Regions from separate parts of the Priestia sp. 3CA3 genome, predicted to be linked through region 3. Evidence: riboswitches for the same ligand, from Rfam matches in the RefSeq annotation. Region 3 holds a riboswitch; each other region holds the start of a gene.

Region 1 (4,487 bases), on a different contig from region 3:
CAGCTGTATTTAATAACACACCATCTGCTCCTAGCTCCATAGCTTGAGCTGCGTCTGAAGCCGTTCCAATACCTGCATCTACAATTACTGGAACAGTTGATTGTTCAATGATAAAACGCATGTTCAACGGATTAATAATACCTTGACCTGAACCGATAGGCGACGCTCCTGGCATAATGGCATGTACGCCTAACTCCTCTAAACGACGCGCAAGTAAAACATCATCTGATGTGTAAGGTAAAACGGTAAAGCCCTCTTTTAACAGTTCTTCACTAGCTTTTAATGTTTCAACTGGATCAGGAAGCAGCGTCTTATCACATCCAATTACTTCTACTTTCACCATGTCACAAAGTCCAGAAGCCTTTGCTAATTTAGCAATACGTACGGCCTCTTCTGCATTTTTTGCTCCAGCAGTGTTAGGCAAAAGAGTGAAACGCTTCACATCAAGTGCTTCTAATAAATTAGGCTGATTTTGATCAAAAATATCCATTCGTCTAACAGCAAATGTTAAAATTTCTGTTTCCGACTCTTCTACCGCTTGACGCTGAGTCGTAAAGTCCGGAAATTTCCCTGTTCCTAATAATAAACGTGAATTAAATGTATATTGTCCAATTTTTAACATACTCTTCATCCTCCTCCAACAAATGAAACAACTTCTAATGTATCTCCATCTTTTAAGCATGCATCGCTATGTTCTTCTTTTTGCAAAATATTCTTGTTTAATTCAACAATTACAACTCGCTCATGCAGACTCTGAGCCTGCAGCAAGTGCTCGACCGTTTCAATTTCATCTCCGACAGTGACGGTCTTACCGTTAATAATTAGATTCAATGAACTCCCTCCATTGCTCTCGTTAGCTGAAATGATGTAAAAAATGAATGATTTGGCTTTTTCCCTAACAAAGCATCAGCCATAATTTTTCCAGTTGCAGCGCTTAATAAAATACCGTTTCGGTAGTGGCCAAAAGCCATGTGCAGATTCGCTATTTCAGGGTGCTCTCCTAAATAAGGCCAGCCATCATTTGTTTGTGGACGAAGACCAGCCCATGCTTTTTCAAATGTGGCTTCTTTAATGGCCGGCAGAAGCGCAGAAGCTTTATTCAGCAAAAATTGAATACCTTGTGCAGAAACGGTTTTAGTAAAATCATGCTGCAGCTTAGTTGCCCCGATTACGATTCTTCCACCAGTCTTAGGGACTAAGTAAAAACCTTCATCTAAAAAAATCGTTTTAGAAAGCAGGGGCTTATGACTTTGCAGAGCAATACACTCTCCTTTTACAGGAAACACCTCGCCTAAATGTTCAGAAGAAATAAAGCGTTTAGCCCATGAGCCTGCTGCAATCACTACTTTTTCTCCATAAAAAGAGCCTTTGGACGTCTGTACCCCTTTTACTGTTTCATTTTCCATAATAAGAGAGTGAACGTCACAGTATTCGAATACATCTGCTCCGTGATACAAGGCTCCATGAGCAAGAGCTTGTGTTAACTTAGCGGGAGCTAGCTGGCCGTCTCCCGGTATTGTAATGGCTCCGTATATGTCTGGAGAGAGCCCGGGTTCTAACAAACGCGCTTCTTTTACATCGATCCATCTTACACCTTTGTCCCACCGGTGGTGCTGAGCGGCTTTTTTCTTTAATACGTGTGCATCTTCTTCTGTTACAGCGACTTTTAATAAGCCTTTTTGAATGAGCTCTACATCGATAGCCGTTTTTTCTTTTAGTTCCTTCACCAGTTCAGGAAACATGCTTCTGCTCTTAATAGCAAGGTCTAAAAGAGGACCTTCTTCATCAATTTCAGCTTGAGCCCCTAAAATACCAGCGGCTGCACTTGAAGCTTCACAACCAACTTGATTGCGTTCAAGAATAGCTACTGACGCTCCTTGTTTTGACAAATGATAAGCGATAGAAGAGCTGATTATACCTCCTCCGATTAACAGTACATCATAATGCTGCTTCATTTTCTCCACCTCCAGATGTCCATATATGAGAATATTGTTTAATCGCTTTCAGGGGATCTTGCGCAAGCATGACACCAGACATCACGGCTATACCGTGTGCTCCTGTTTGAAGTACCTCTTTGGCATTTACAGGTGTAATTCCTCCAATGGCAATAACCGGTATCTGCACAGCGTCTACTACTTCTTTTAGTGCCGCTATCCCTCGACTTTTTAATTCTTTTTTTGAATGTGTTGAATAAATATGTCCGTATAAAATGTAGTGAGCACCATCTTTTTCAGCTTCTAAAGCCTCTTCCACAGAGTGAACTGACTTTCCAACAATAAGAGAAGGAAATGCGTCTATAACAAACGAAACGTCTAAACTATGATAGGCAAGCTGTACACCTTTTGCTTTTAAAGCATGCGCTACATCAACTCGGTCATTCACAATAATTTTAGAGCGACAAAATGGTAGGCTTTCTAGTAAACATTGAATCTGCTTTGCCGTTTTCTTTTTTTCTCTAATATGAATGGCGCCCGCAAAAGGCGCGATAGCCGTTAAAATTTTTTGAAGCTCTTCGATTGGCTGCTTATCTGTTGTAATGACATGAAATTTAGGAATATCCACATGATCGAAACCTTTCCATTCAGAATAAAGAGAAATTTCAATCACTTCATCTTGTGCAGAGGGCTTTATTACATACAAAAAACCACTCTACAACGTAGAGTGGTTAGCATGCATCGTTATGTAAACATGATCGCCACTTCCCTACGCTGGTCCAAACCAGATCAGGTTCAAAGGGTCCGAAATACATCCGTCTCAGCTTCAAAAAGCTCCCCTAGTGATTGCTATTTATTGATTTTGTTTTTGCACTTAAAATTATAACACAACTAGATGTAAATACAATATCTCTTTATGCTCTTACGGCTCTCTTCCTTTTATAGATGTATCTTTTAAGCTTCTTTACTAAGAGGCCCGGCGTACCGAATCATTCTGCTTTTTATATAGTTAGTAATCGGTATAGTCGTCAAATTCTTCTTTGTCTTTTTCCTTTTTCCGATCCCATATAAACAGCAGGAGTAACATAATAAAAGTTAGAATATAAAAACCGTAAAAAATAAATGCCGCCACAACATTTATAAATAAAAATAAAAAACCAATGATCTGACCTGCAACAGCTACAATCAACAAAATGTATTTCCAAACTTCTGCTTTTCTATCCATTCTCTACTTCTCCGTCTTTTTGTTTTTCCCTACTAGAAACGTTCTCTTTACTTATAATAAAAACGTTCCTGCCAGTAAACCGACTGTAAATAAACCAACTGTTCCAAATGCTGAAATCCCCACGTACGCCAACATTTTCCGATAAGATTTTTCCCGAATTAACTGTACGGTTTCCACACTAAACGTTGAAAAAGTGGTAAAGGCACCAAAAAACCCAATGCCAATCATTAAAAATATTGAATCATCATAAGCATGACTCGGAACCTTTCCATAATAACTACCGTAAAAAAGACCAAGCCCAAACGCACCGAGCAAGTTTACAAACAGCATTGAGACTGGAAAAGGAGGGTTTGAAACTGTTTTTGTAACTTTTAAACCCAAAAGATAACGGCATATTCCTCCAGCTGCCCCGCCAAGTGCCAAGCTCACTATGCTCATTTACTTCACCTCATGTACTTTCACTAAATTTTTCCCTGCCGCTTCACCGCATAGATAGCCTGCTAAAGCAAGAAGGATTCCACCTACTAAAGAGACAATGACATAAATGGCTCCCCAAAATAAATGGTGCTGAGTGAGAGAAATGACGTCTCCTGCAAAGGTTGAATACGTTGTAAAACCGCCGCACACGCCAACTCCTAGTCCAAGCTTTATCCATTCTTTTGGCTTTTTCCACGCAAAAAATCCTGTTAATAGGCCTAGTATGAAGCTTCCTAATAGGTTTTCAATTACCGTTCCTATTGGATAGCCCGTATATAATAAGGAAAGATTTAGCAAATAACGCGCATATGTACCAGCGATAGCACCAAAGGCAATTGAGATTAAGTTTATGGCTTTCATCATATCGCTCCGTTTCATAAATTCTTCTTTAAGTGTACCATAAGGAATTTATTTCTACCTTAACATTTAACTATATGTTTATTGCACCAAAAGTCATGAAAAAATGAAAGAGAAAATCGTCGCATGAAACTTCCTTTTTACTCCTCAAATATCCCTTAAAAATCCACTTAATCCAAATTTTAAAATCTTTCTGTATCCTTATGACAAACCGTGTATAGAAGGTATATTTCCCTTATTTTAAGTCACATTAATCGTATAAGTTTTTTTTGTTGACTTTTGCTGTGTTCTTGTTTAGTATCACAGAGTATCATTTCCTATCAGAATACTAGGGGGTTTAGAAAATGAAGAAATTTGCTGCACTTTTGTCGCTACTATTAGCTTTCACAGTTGTGCTTGCCGCATGCGGTTCTAGCTCAAAAAATGAAGCAAACAATGGAGACAATAAATCTTCACAAGAGGATTTATATAATAAAGTGAAAAAAGATGGCGTA
Region 2 (4,487 bases), on a different contig from region 3:
CCTGATGCGGTGCACGGAGCAAAAGTAATCATACCGCTAAATATAAAAGTAAGTATTAATGAATTTACTAAAAATGAAATGTCATCTCCTGCATTAACAAAAAACGTACAGAAAGAAATTGAAAAGGTTCTACAAAAGAAAGCTGAAAAAGTAGTTGAAAAGCTGCAAAAAGCTAACTGTGATTTTCTTGAAATAGGAAGAGAAGTAGCTGCTTATCATCCGAGTATATGGAAAAGGCTTAAATGGAGACAGGACTATAAAAACATCTCGATTAATCCGAAAGTACAAGTGGAAATTATCCATCGTGGAGTTATTAATTAACAAAAGTCATGCGAAAAGCGTGGCTTTTTTAATTGAAAAAATTTTAGTTTACAAAATAACAAAAAGGGAATTGTATTTATTTATTGATGTGATAGGATAAAAAAGCATATAAATGCATTCACTACGAATGAAAGCAGTGAACGGGTACATATAGATAATAATAAATGGTTTTGGGAGTCAAAGAAGGTGATGTTGAAGTGAATGTAAGCATCAGGTCAATTGTTAAAAAAGTCATGTTCACTCTATTTATTGCGTATACGGCAGTGGTCATTTATGCTACTCTCATACGGGAAAACGAACATGTTTACGGAAAAGCAATGAACTTGGATTTATTTAGTACAATCCGTCTGATGTGGGACAGCGGTAATATAATGCTCACTCTGACAAATATACTGGGAAATATCGTGATGTTTGCGCCGCTTGGAATGTTTATTCCGTTGTTTATGAAGTGGTTTGACGGTTTTATTCAAGTCTTTACGACTGGTTTCTTAATCAGTTTTCTGATTGAAATTTTACAGTACAAGCTAACGGAACGAGTATTTGATATTGATGATATCTTTTTGAACACGCTAGGTACATTTATAGGCTGGGTTATTATTAAAATACTATATTGGATTAAGAACATGCTGAAAGCACGTTTCAAAAAAAGATGAAAGGACTTCTTTACGAAGTCCTTTTTGCATCTTGTTGATAGAAACACTTAATGCAGCGTCTTACGGAAGAATGTGAGGATTCAACGATAATGTGCTGACAATTTTGCTGAACAAATAATAACTTTCCTTCAAGCTGCTTAATTTGTTTTTTAAGCTGTTCTACTTCATTATTGATAGATATTTGAACCACTGTTAACAAACTCTTTAGCTTTTTCTTTCATTCCTTCTTTTCTTACTTCGTTTACATCTTTTTCATTTTCTTGAGCCATGTTACGAATATCTTGAGAAATACGCATCGAACAGAATTTAGGTCCACACATTGAACAGAAATGGGCTGTTTTAGCACCTTCAGCGGGAAGTGTTTCATCGTGATATTCTTTTGCGCGCTCTGGATCTAGTGACAGGTTAAATTGATCATTCCATCTAAATTCAAATCTTGCTTTAGACAGAGCATTATCGCGTTTTTGTGCTCCTGGATGGCCTTTTGCTAGGTCAGCAGCATGCGCAGCAATTTTATAGGTGATAACGCCTTCGCGAACGTCTTCTTTATTCGGGAGTCCTAAATGTTCTTTTGGCGTTACGTAGCAAAGCATAGCTGTCCCAAACCAGCCAATCATTGCAGCACCAATACCTGATGTAATATGGTCATAGCCTGGAGCGATGTCGGTTGTAAGCGGTCCAAGAGTATAGAAGGGAGCTTCCTGGCATATTTCCATTTGTTTATCTACGTTTTCTTTGATGAGATGCATTGGAACATGTCCAGGACCTTCAATCATAACTTGAACATCGTGTTTCCAAGCAATTTTAGTTAATTCACCAAGCGTTTCTAATTCACCGAACTGTGCCTCATCATTAGCGTCTGCAATGGAACCAGGGCGTAGCCCATCGCCAAGCGAAATAGCAATATCGTATGCTTTACAGATTTCACAGATTTCTTCAAAGCGAGTATATAAAAAGTTCTCTTCATGATGAGCTAAACACCACTGCGCCAAGATGGATCCTCCGCGTGAAACAATACCTGTCGTACGTTTCGCTGTCAGAGGAATATAACGTAAAAGAACACCTGCGTGAATAGTAAAGTAATCAACACCTTGTTCTGCTTGTTCAATTAATGTATCGCGGTATGCTTCCCACGTTAGATCTTCTGCTACGCCTTTTACTTTTTCAAGCGCTTGGTAAATAGGAACGGTCCCTACAGGAACAGGCGAGTTGCGGATAATCCATTCGCGTGTTGTGTGAATATCCTTTCCTGTTGATAGATCCATAATTGTATCGGCTCCCCAACGCGTTGCCCATGTCATTTTTTCTACTTCATCTTCAATAGCTGAACGAATAGCTGAATTTCCGATATTAGCATTAATTTTCACATGGAATTTGCGGCCGATAATCATCGGTTCGCTCTCAGGGTGATTGATATTATTAGGGATAATTGCACGTCCTCTTGCTACTTCTTCACGCACAACTTCAGGATTCATCTGTTCACGAATAGCGATAAATTCCATTTCGGGCGTGATGATTCCTTTTTTCGCATAGTGCATTTGCGTTACATTTTGATTTTTTTTCGCGCGCAAAGGTAAACGTTTAGTGATAAAGCGCTCGTACTGATCTCTTGGATCACCGTCATAATAACCGTTATCCTGTGGCTGAACCGTACGGCCTTGATATGTTTCTACATCGTTTCGTTCTGCAATCCACTTTTCGCGCAGAGCCGGTACTCCTTTTTGTAAATTAATTTCATAAGAGGGATCTGTATAAACACCGCTCGTGTCGTATACACGTACGGGACTATTTTCTTCTTCACCAAAAGACCCTGTAGTAGGAGACTGATGAATTTCACGCATAGGTACTTTAAGGTCTTGTCTGGATCCTTGGACATATACTTTGTGACTGTTTGGAAAAGGCTTTTTCATAGAAACTGATACATTTTGTTTTGACATTACATATTCCTCCGGTTTCGCATAAAGTGTAGCTATACCGAACCATAAAAAAAATCGGGTTCTGTGATAGACAGAACCCGATGGAATAGGCAAAAAAAGAATAAACATATACTATTCTTTTCAAGACTACTTCCCTCCGCTGGTATAACCCAAATCAGGTTCAAAGGGTTAAAGAGTTTTATTGCACTCTTCTCTCAGTCTGAGCTATCAGACACCCCTAGTAGAAATAACATTCAAATTATTCAATTTACGGCTTAAGTTTACCATCATTCGGTAAAAAATCAACCCTTAAATAAAAAAAGCTAGACAATTAGCGTTGTCTAGCAGCATCGATTGCAATCACAATAGCTGTAATAATATGCATGATAAATCCCAAAAATGGAATCCAAGCAACCAGTGAGGTAACAAGCCCTAGTATGTTTCCATAAGCAGATAACCCTCGTCTATTAGCTAAAATGAGTGTGATAGCATGAAGAATAAATCCAATAAAAAGAGGAGTATAGCTAAAGCCCATAACAATCCCCGCGCCAATTAAAGGAATTCCCAGCAAGGCTTCATACCCAGCAGTGACCCATTTCATTGTACGTACATTTCCATTCATAGTAAAAAGCCTCCTAAAAAAGATACTACTATATACGAGAAAAGAGAGAAAAAAGTTTCAAATTACTTGGGGGATATGTCGTATAAGTCAGCCCTATTGGATTAAAATGATAGATGACAGTAAAGGGGGATGGAAAAAACATAATGATTTAGTCATTTTTTCACACTAAAGAAAAATAGTCTAGATGATTCATTTTTAGCTAAGGGACCAGAATTTATACTGAACATAGTGACTGCTTTTTAAAATAAATAAAAGCTGATATCGTGTTTTTTGGTTGTAGCATGTAAGCTTTTTATTACAAATTATTAAAGATTCTTATCTTTTTGCAAATACACATTGTATTTCATAGTTTTAACAATTATGATAAAAAAGCAAGTGTCAAAATAGGAAAATAGTTGAGCATGTAAAACGAAGCGATAAGCTTATTAATTTGAAAGAAAGGCAAGGTACATAGCTTTATGTGGGAAATTATTGTAGCAATCATTTTAGGGATTGTAGAAGGTTTAACAGAGTTTGCTCCCGTTTCGTCAACTGGGCATATGATTATTGTGGATGACCTGTGGTTAAATTCAAAAGAATTATTTTCATCTCCAGTAGCTAATACATTTAAGATTGTTATTCAGCTAGGGTCGATCTTAGCAGTAGTTGTTATTTTTAAAGATCGTTTTATTAATTTATTAGGATTGGGAAAAAAACCAGCTGCTGCAATTGGACCGACAAATCGCTTAAATTTAATGCAGGTAATTGTTGGTTTGTTACCCGCAGGAGTGTTAGGACTTTTGTTTGATGATTACATTGATGAACATTTGTTTTCTTTAAATACGGTGCTAATTGGCTTAGTGGTCGGAGCTGTATTAATGATTCTAGCAGATTTGTTTGGACCTAAACGTCCGCGTGTAGAGACGGTGGACCAAATGTCTTATGGACAAGCACTAGGTATAGGACTGTTTCAATGTATTGCTCTTTGGCCAGGTT
Region 3 (4,487 bases):
TTGTTAGCTCCAGGCTTTTCACTAAGTTCTTTTCCTATTTCCCAGTAGCTCCACATACAAGGCAAAAGAGCGGCTACTAATTCAGCTAATGTTCCACTTTGACCAACGTGCAGCATATAGTGCGTGTATGCAAGCGTTGTAGGAGATGGCTGCGCTTTTTCTAATTCTTTTTCGCTGATTTCAAATTTCTTGGCATACTCACGGTGCAGACTCATTTCTTCGTTTAATGTAGAATCTAAAAGGGCTGCAAATTTCCCCATCGTTTGAAGATCGGTAGCTTTCATGGCTCCAATCGCAAATAATTTGGCATAATCAATTAGGTAAAGGTAATCTTGAATCATGTAGAAGCGAAACTTCTCCTTTTCAAGCGTTCCATCTCCCATCCCCTGTACGAAGGGATGATTATGATTTTGACGCCAAATAGGCTGCAGCTTTTCGTATAATCGTTCACTAAATTTCATGATGATCACTCCTTATGCGTATGCAGCCACGTATAAATGAACTGCACTATCACTTTTGTATATTGAACAAGCTGATTAATATCTAATTGTTCGTTCACAGCATGTGCATTTGCTAAATTTCCCGGACCGTAAATAGCAGCGGGAATTCCCGCATCAGCTAGCCATCCCCCGTCTGTTACGCTAGTTGACACATCAATTGGAGGCTTTTTCCCTTCCATTTGTTCATGAGTATTTGCAAGCAGCTGCACTCCTGCATGATTTTCATCAATTTCTAATGACGGAAAGATTTCTCCTCTGTCTTCAATCATTGATGTGCCTCCCCATTCAAAGGTTGGCAGATTATCTTTTAACCATGGATCTGCTTTTGCAATAGCTATAATATATTCTTCCACTTCTTTTGATACTTGGTCGTACGATTCATTAGGATAATAGTGAACGGTGATCCACAGCCTGCATTCATCTGCAATAAAAGCAGCATGTCTTCCGCCTTCGATTACTGCTGGATTAATCGTATTTGTCCCTGGCAAAAATCCTGGATAGCTCTTTGTAACAGCCCAGTGACGCTCCAATTCTTGTAGCCCTCCGATCACTTTTGCCATCTTTTCAATAGCGCTTGCGGCTAACAGCCCTCCTCCAGCATGAATCATACTTCGGCGTGTACCGTCATGATAGGTTTTACTGCTTTTTATCGTAATCCATCCCGTGATCACTCCGCCTTGACCTTGAATATGTAAATCACTTGTATCGACTACAAGCGCAAAATCAGCTGTATACCCTTTCTGACAGCATTGCAGCGTACCTGCCTCTCCTACTTCTTCTCCTACAACGGATTCAAAAATCAAGTCTCCTGGCAGCTCGATTCCTGTTTCTGTTAAAAGCTGAACTGCAAATAATGCTCCCGCCAAACCGCCTTTCATATCAGCAACTCCGCGTCCAATTATCATATTGTCTTTCACAACAGCTTCAAACGGATTGGTTTCCCAATTTTCATTTTCTTGTACCTCAGCAACATCCATATGGCCGTTAATAATCAAGCTTTGATAGTCAGCCGATTTTTGTCCTTTTAACGTTCCCACTACGATAGGGTCGTTAGAATATAAGTCCCACATATCAATGGAAAAACCGCAGTTTTTAAGAAAATCCGCTACGTACAGCTGCGCTTCATGAGAATTTCGTGCAGGAGGCGCTGGCGTTTTATACGAAACAAGCGTTGTTAATAACTGGATTAACTCTCCTTTGCGCTCCTCTACCTGTTTGACAAGCAAATCAATTGTTTCTTTCATGTATGACACCTTCCTTTACGCATAAAAAAACACTTCTTTCGCAGGAAAGAAGTGTTTTTGTTTATGTACACAAAATTATTATAACGAGTTCGTAAGGAAATCCCATACAAAACATCCATTACAATACCTCTTTCCTACGCTAGTATTACCTAGTTCAGGTTATAAGGGTTAAGACTTATCGTCTCTCTCAGCTTCGAAAGCACCCCTAGTGGTGTTGTATCTCTATGAAATTAATCTATTATCATATGTTTACCTGTAATAGTTTTATCATAGTAAAGCGTTTTATTCAATAGAAAGGTTCATGATATGGTAATGAAAATAGTTTCCTTTTTAGTAGTAAAAGAAAAAGCACACACCTTTTTCATGCAGTGTGTGCTCTTTGTTTTTGTGACATTACTAGTTAGCTATTGGCTTCTTTAAAAATACGCCATAACTAATAGCACCAATTAAAAGCAGTCCTGCTCCTAACAGGAAAACCGCCGTAAAAGTTCCCGTTGCATCTAATATAAACCCTGTTACGATAGGAGCCATTGCCGCTCCTAGAAATCCACCGAAGTTCTGAATAGCGCCGAGTGAAGCAACTTGTTCCTTTGGTGCAATATCCGCCGCTAGAGTCCAAATGACGCCTGATGGCAGCTGTGACGCGAAGTAGCCAATCGACAATAAGACAATACTTAAGGCTGCATTATCAATAAAAGGAACGGGTGCTACCGATGCTGCGGCTAAGATTGCCCCGCCTACAATTGGTATTTTTCTTGCCGTTACTGCATTAATTCCTTTTCGAATAAATCTATCTGAAATTACACCACCAAGCAACACTCCTATGATTCCTGCTAGAAACGGAATAGCAGCAATCCAGCCCGTTTGTTTTAGGCTAAAACCGCGCTCTGTTTCTAAGTAGCTAGGAAGCCAAGTTAAATAAACCCATATCGTAAACATAATTCCGAAATTCCCGATAATCATAAACCATGTGCTTTTATATTTAAACAGCTGTGACCATTTTGCTTGTGAGGTATGACTGATTTTTATTTCTTCTTTAGGGACAGCTTTCACTTTATTGGCAACATAATCCGGATCTCGGTATATCTTTAGCCAAACAAACATCACAATAAAGCCTGCTGCTCCTATAACAACAAACATTCCTCTCCAACTCATTGTTAAAAGCAGTACCGTTAGAAGTGGCGGAGCAATCGCATTAGCAATTTGAGACCCTGTATTAATAATCGAAGTAGGAAGGCCGCGCTCTTCTTTTTTAAACCATCTTTCCGTCACTTTAATTCCTGAAGTAAAAAAAGGAGACTCCGATACACCAAGAAGCATTCTCATGGCATAAAGAGCAGAATACGTGTTAGTAAATGCACTTGCTACCGTTGCCACAGACCATAGGCCTGATGCCCATGCAAACATTTTTTTCGGCCCGTATTTGTCAACCAGCCAGCCTGCTGGTAGATTTGCTAAGGCATATGGCCAGAGAAAAGCTGAAAGCAAAAGACCCATTTGTGTAGAAGACAGCCCAAACTCTTTGGCAATCGTGGTATTAGCGATGCTTAAATTAGAGCGGTCTAAATAGTTAACAACTGCTCCAATTAGCAATACAATAATAAGCCACCAGCGTATATTCGTCTTTTTTACATCTTGCTTTACAGGACCTAAATCTTTGTTAACGCTTTCATTTAATTTAGATGTAACCGCCATAGAATATCCCTCCATAACCTTAATCGTTATAGTGAATGAGCTGTTTGCTTATTATTAAACAGCCCTGTTCACTAGAAATGCATGAGTTTATTCAGAACATGAACCAATTATTAAACACTGCTCTTTGGACGAATACTATTTAGTTTATCATCTAATTCTTTGACTTCTTCTTCTGTTAAATCTATTTGAGGAGATCTCATGCCACCAACATCAATGCCTCTCAATTTTAATGCTTCTTTAAAATAAGACATGTTGCTTCCGTTTAAAAGAGCTTCACAATATTGAATAGCAACTTTTTGCATCTTTCTCGCTTTTTCTAAATCATTCGCTTTAAAGGCATTATAAGTCTCTACAAAAGGCTCGGGATAAACGCCCGATACACCGGAGACAACTCCTTCACATCCCATAGCCAGAGCTGCTAAAAATAAACGATCGGTTCCGGGAAGAACAGAAAAGTTTCCATCGTTAATATTTAAATAATCATTTACGCGTAAATAGTCAGGGTAGCTATATTTAATACCAATTACATTCTTGCATGAATCTGCCACTTTTTGAGCTACCTCTGCCGTTAAATCATTGCTTGAACACTGAGGGATATTATATAAATATACGGGAAAATCATTCGGGACACTGTTTGCTACTTTTATAAAATACGTTTCTAGTTCGTTATCGTTTGCTCCAAAGAACATAGGCGTAACTACTCCGATACCGTCGGCGCCAATTTCATAGGCATGTTTTGCAAGCTCAATTGTATCTTCTTCATTCATAGCTCCTACATGTATGAATACGGTTACACGATTAGCCGCTTGTTTCACTACTGTTTCTGCAACTTGCTTTCTTTCTTTGACAGATAGACGAAGCATCTCGCCCGTTGTACCAAGCGGATACAAGCAGTGCACTCCTTTTGAAATTAAAAACTCTGTTAAATTTACTACTTTCTCTAAATCTACTTCACCCGTTTTAGTAAACGGTGTAACCATTGCTGTTGTAACTCCGTATAAATGTTTCATTTCCTTCTCCCCTTTGTTAGTAGTGAATTACTCTATAT
Region 4 (4,487 bases), on a different contig from region 3:
TGATTAATTAGAAAACATTTATATATCGGCATTTTATTTACATTTGTTATACATACCTGCGCTGTGCGTATACTCATGTTGTCTTAAACCTTTGAGTGTTAAAAGGGAGCTCAAAATTTAGCTGCAGATAGCACGCCCTTCTTGGGACGCTAAACCCGGCTATGAGGGCACCCACCTAGTAGATCTGGGTATTTAAGACACTTAGGGTTACGGCAGTGCGGGCTTATTTTTTAGTTAGCTGTAGCTAGCTTTTTTATTTTTTAATTTATTAGTTTACATAATTATTTTATTGTTAACTTATATTTTTTTTAGACATGTATGTTTTATTTATCTTCGATTGAGGAACATAAAAAGTAATAAAGGAGATGGATAAAATGAATGAACAAAAAATTGCTAAAAAAGTAAATGAAGTATTAGAAGGAAATCGTGTAGGAACATTAGCCACAGTTGTAAACAACAAACCCCACTCTCGCTATATGACATTTTTCAGCGATGAAGATGGTATCGCTCTTTACACACCAACAAATATCAATACACATAAGGCAGAAGAAATCGAAGCCAATCCGAACGTGCACGTACTATTGGGCTACAGTGGCGAAGGATATGGCGATCAATACTTAGAATTATCTGGGACAGCTGTTCTTCGTACCGGTGATCAACTAAAAGGACGTATATGGAACGATCACATGAAAGAATGGTTTGACGGTCCAAATGACCCTGAGTATGTTGTTCTTGAAATTACGCCAAACGAAATTCGCTTTATGAATGAAGGCGAAGAAACTCCCCAAACTGTTCAGCTATAATAAAAAAAGCGCACACTGTGCGCTTTTTTTATTTTCCTACCGCTTCTTTCAATTGAGCTGCTTTTTCTTTTGGAGACGCTGCTAAGCTAATCGCGGTAATAATAGAAACGCCATCTGCACCTGCTTCTACTACTTGTTTGGCATTTTCAGGCGTGATGCCACCGATTCCTACAATTGGAAAGTCAATATTCTGGTTTCGCACTTCTTCAATTAATTTTGTACCTTGCACTGCTTTTGCGTCTTTTTTTGTAGAAGTAGGAAAAACGGGTCCCATTCCTACATAATCCGCCCCGTCTTTTATCGCTTGCTGCAGCTCTTGTACATTATGAACAGAGACGCCCACAATTCCTTTTCCTATTTTTTCTCGAACAATATGAGCTTTTTCATCTTCTTGTCCAATATGAACGCCATCTGCTTGTAAGCGGATCGCTAAGTCAAGATCATCATTCACAACAAAAGGAACGCTGTGCTGCTGACAAATTTGCTGAAGTTCTTTCGCCAGCTGATATTTCGCTTCTCCTTTTAGGGCACCCTCGCCTTTTTCACGAAATTGAAACACGGTAACGCCGCCTTCAATTGCTTCTTTCAACACTTCTTTCGGATCTTTTGTACAGTTATTGCTGCCCATTATAAAATAAACTTTCAGCAGCTTTTTGATTTCTTCGTTTGTCATTTTCCGGCTCCTTTTAACGTTGATGTACTCTTGCATATGATTCAATATCCTGCCCAGATAAAAGATGAAGCTGGTTTAAGAGCTCAATTTGAAAGCTTCCCGGCCCTTCTTCACCTTTTTTCGCTGCGGCGATTTCACCTGCCACTCCGTAAAAACTTAAAGCAGCAACGCTTGCCTCGACATATTCTTTTTCTACAGCAGCGAAAGCTCCTATAATTGATGTCAACAGACATCCAGTCCCCGTCACTTTCGTAAATAACGGGTGACCGTTGTCTACTGTATACGTTGTGTTTCCATCGGTGATCACATCTTGTTTACCCGTAATAACAATCACTGTATCTAATTTGTTCGCCGCTTTCTCAGCAAGTTCAATGACGTCTCCTTGCCCTTCTAATGAATCAACGCCTTTAATGAGCCATGACTCGCCTACTACATTCGCAACTTCAGCAGCGTTACCACGAATAACTGCAATATTTAATTCTTCTACAAGCTGACGTGCTACTTCTGTACGAAACGGTGTCGCTCCGGCTCCTACAGGATCGAAAATAACCGGCACGCCGTTTTCATTTGCTGATTTTCCTGCTATTCTCATTGCTTCTACTTCTTGAGCCGTCAGTGTACCCATATTTAAGACAAGCGCTCCGGCGATTCGAGCCATATCAGCCACTTCTTCCTTCGCATAAGCCATAACAGGTGACGCTCCTAGGGCAAGCAGTCCATTTGCTGTAAAATTGGTTACCACAACATTCGTAATATTATGAATAAGCGGACTTAAGTCTCTTACTTTTTCTAATTGAGCTGAAATTTTACTAATATCCATGTTCTCTCACTCTTTTCATTTAGTTTTAACACTGCAAAAAAAGACAAAAAAGCACCTTGCATGCGCAAAGTGCTTTGGTATGTACTCACATTCCCTGCGCTGGCATTATCCAACAGGTTCAAATGGTCAACAGGCGCCCCTGTACTCTCAGCCTGCCCCGCGCAAGCTCCCATACTATTCTTGTTACGTTTAAAGTTTACTATTAACCCTTTTTATTTGCAACCATTTCACTGTTTTGCCGATAAAATAAAGCTTCGCTATAGGCTGAGTGGTGTTGTAAATCTTACAGCTTTACTAAAAGCATCATTAAAAGACCTCCAGTAAGCTACTGGAGGTCTTCTATCCCCTAAAAATTCTATCATTTTTCCTTCTCGTTATTTCTCTTGAATCGCTTGATTTCTCACAGCTGTTTTTCGATCCTTCCCTGCTCTTAAAGATAAAAGAAAACAAAGCAGCAGTACAAGTGCAGCTGATACGTACGGATAATTAATGTTTATATCAAAGAGAAAGCCTGCGACAACGGGTCCAATAATATTCCCAAGACTTGTATAAGCAGAATTTAGTCCGGCTACATACCCTTGGTCGTCTTGTGCCATCATCGACATTTGCGTGCTGATTGCCGGACGTAAAATATCTGTTGCTAAAAAGACGATAAATGTTACAACAATAATAAGCCAGTACGTGTGCACAAATAGCGTAAGTAAAATAAAAAGTCCCGTCATCATCAAGCAAAACGAAATCACTCTTTTTTCACCGAACTTATTTAAAATCCAGCCAAAAATCGTAACCTGCACAACAGCCCCTGCAATAGAGCCAAACGTAATAACAAACGCAATATCTTTTGGCGTAAAGCTAAATTTATGATCAACAAATAGTGAAAAGATCGTTTCATAATTGGATAATCCAAACGATGTCACAAAAACGATAATTAAACTTAAAAAATAAGGTTCTTTGTAGGAATTCATAAGCTGCAGCAGCAGCCGATCTTCTTTTGGATTCTCATTGTTTGAAACAGCATGACCTTGTACAGGACGAGACTCCGGCAAAACAAAAAGCGTAATCACTGCAGCCAAGCCTCCTGCTACTGCGGCCATGTAAAATGGCACGCGCATGCCGTATTCAGCTAAAAAGCCTCCAATACCGGGCCCGATAATAAATCCTGTTGTAATCGCTGCCGTCACATAGCCCATTCCTTTAGCGCGTTCTTTAGCAGACGTCACGTCCGCTGTATAGGCCATAACAGCAGGCATAATAAGCGCGGCTCCGACCCCACCTAGCATTCTGGATACAAATAATAAAAGAGGTGTACTCACTGAACCAAAGAACCATTCAGACAGGGCAAAAACAATCATTCCCGCTACAATAATTTTCTTTCTCCCTAACGAATCGGATAATCGCCCCGCTAAAGGCGAAAACAGAAATTGAGTTAGTGAAAACACGGCTACTAAAAGCCCCATCACGCTGCCGTTGATATGAAGCTCCGTCATATAGGTTGGCATAATTGGAATAACGAGACCGATTCCCGTAAAGATAATAAAAATATTTAGCATGAGCAGCAAAATCGCCGCCCGATTTCTTAACAATAATGACATATAAACCTCCTGATTACAAAAATACTGAACGTTCGGTCTATAAAAATACAAAATAATGAGGGATTACTCATTGCCGCAATAAGCATCCCCGCTTATTTAAGAAGACCTTGCTATAATTCCGTTTAAAAATACATCGATTGCTGAATGGTAAAGCTGCAGGGCATTTTCCGTACTCGTTTTTCGAGACATGCGGCTCATTCCAACAAACAACCCTTCTAAAATTACTGCAAGTTGCTCTGCATTTTTATGAGAAAACTCGCCTTCATCGATGCCCTGTTGCAAAAGTTCCCGGTTAAACTCCACGTGTCGTTTCACCATCTCATCAATTCGCTCTTCGATGTCGCTGCCCTTCTCCTCGTTGTTAAAAAACTCATCCGCAGCTTTCGTAAGAGGATGATTCAAATCATCTAAAATGATTTGCTCCGCTATTCCAAAAAGCTTATCTCTTGTTGTTTTGTAAAGAGACTCTCTTTCTTTCCAGTTTCGTTCCCACTCAAGATCCCATTCGTCTATTAAATAAAGAAAAAGCCCTTCTTTACTTTTAAAGTGATAATAAATATTCCCTTTACTGCTTCCCGTAGCTTCTACAATTTCCTCAA

The links. Region 3 has a riboswitch for thiamine pyrophosphate ahead of AC1VNJ_RS10440 (acetylornithine deacetylase). Riboswitches for the same ligand answer to the same signal wherever they lie in the genome.
Region 1: linked by a shared signal. The riboswitch ahead of AC1VNJ_RS21690 (thiamine phosphate synthase) and the one ahead of AC1VNJ_RS10440 (acetylornithine deacetylase) in region 3 are both predicted to bind thiamine pyrophosphate.
Region 2: linked by a shared signal. The riboswitch ahead of thiC (phosphomethylpyrimidine synthase ThiC) and the one ahead of AC1VNJ_RS10440 (acetylornithine deacetylase) in region 3 are both predicted to bind thiamine pyrophosphate.
Region 4: linked by a shared signal. The riboswitch ahead of thiM (hydroxyethylthiazole kinase) and the one ahead of AC1VNJ_RS10440 (acetylornithine deacetylase) in region 3 are both predicted to bind thiamine pyrophosphate.

The regions. Positions count from the first base shown of each region.
Region 1 covers NZ_JBXENJ010000009.1:60,731-65,217, forward strand. The annotation lists gene AC1VNJ_RS21675 (thiazole synthase) at 1-622, opposite strand, end outside; gene thiS (sulfur carrier protein ThiS) at 628-831, opposite strand; gene thiO (glycine oxidase ThiO) at 828-1,955, opposite strand; gene AC1VNJ_RS21690 (thiamine phosphate synthase) at 1,939-2,562, opposite strand; TPP riboswitch at 2,684-2,785, opposite strand; gene AC1VNJ_RS21695 (hypothetical protein) at 2,944-3,159, opposite strand; gene crcB (fluoride efflux transporter CrcB) at 3,211-3,597, opposite strand; gene AC1VNJ_RS21705 (fluoride efflux transporter FluC) at 3,598-3,996, opposite strand; gene AC1VNJ_RS21710 (amino acid ABC transporter substrate-binding protein) at 4,338-4,487, shown strand, end outside.
Region 2 covers NZ_JBXENJ010000019.1:14,435-18,921, forward strand. The annotation lists gene AC1VNJ_RS25365 (Ger(x)C family spore germination protein) at 1-321, shown strand, start outside; gene AC1VNJ_RS25370 (VanZ family protein) at 519-974, shown strand; gene thiC (phosphomethylpyrimidine synthase ThiC) at 1,142-2,911, opposite strand; TPP riboswitch at 3,026-3,140, opposite strand; gene AC1VNJ_RS25380 (hypothetical protein) at 3,222-3,512, opposite strand; gene AC1VNJ_RS25385 (undecaprenyl-diphosphate phosphatase) at 3,971-4,487, shown strand, end outside.
Region 3 covers NZ_JBXENJ010000003.1:206,628-211,114, forward strand. The annotation lists gene tenA (thiaminase II) at 1-461, opposite strand, end outside; gene AC1VNJ_RS10440 (acetylornithine deacetylase) at 467-1,744, opposite strand; TPP riboswitch at 1,859-1,961, opposite strand; gene AC1VNJ_RS10445 (MFS transporter) at 2,141-3,439, opposite strand; gene AC1VNJ_RS10450 (dihydrodipicolinate synthase family protein) at 3,550-4,449, opposite strand.
Region 4 covers NZ_JBXENJ010000006.1:75,230-79,716, forward strand. The annotation lists RNA gene ssrS (6S RNA) at 51-228, shown strand; gene AC1VNJ_RS16800 (pyridoxamine 5'-phosphate oxidase family protein) at 375-803, shown strand; gene thiE (thiamine phosphate synthase) at 832-1,476, opposite strand; gene thiM (hydroxyethylthiazole kinase) at 1,490-2,296, opposite strand; TPP riboswitch at 2,371-2,479, opposite strand; gene AC1VNJ_RS16815 (MFS transporter) at 2,671-3,888, opposite strand; gene AC1VNJ_RS16820 (TetR/AcrR family transcriptional regulator) at 3,985-4,487, opposite strand, start outside.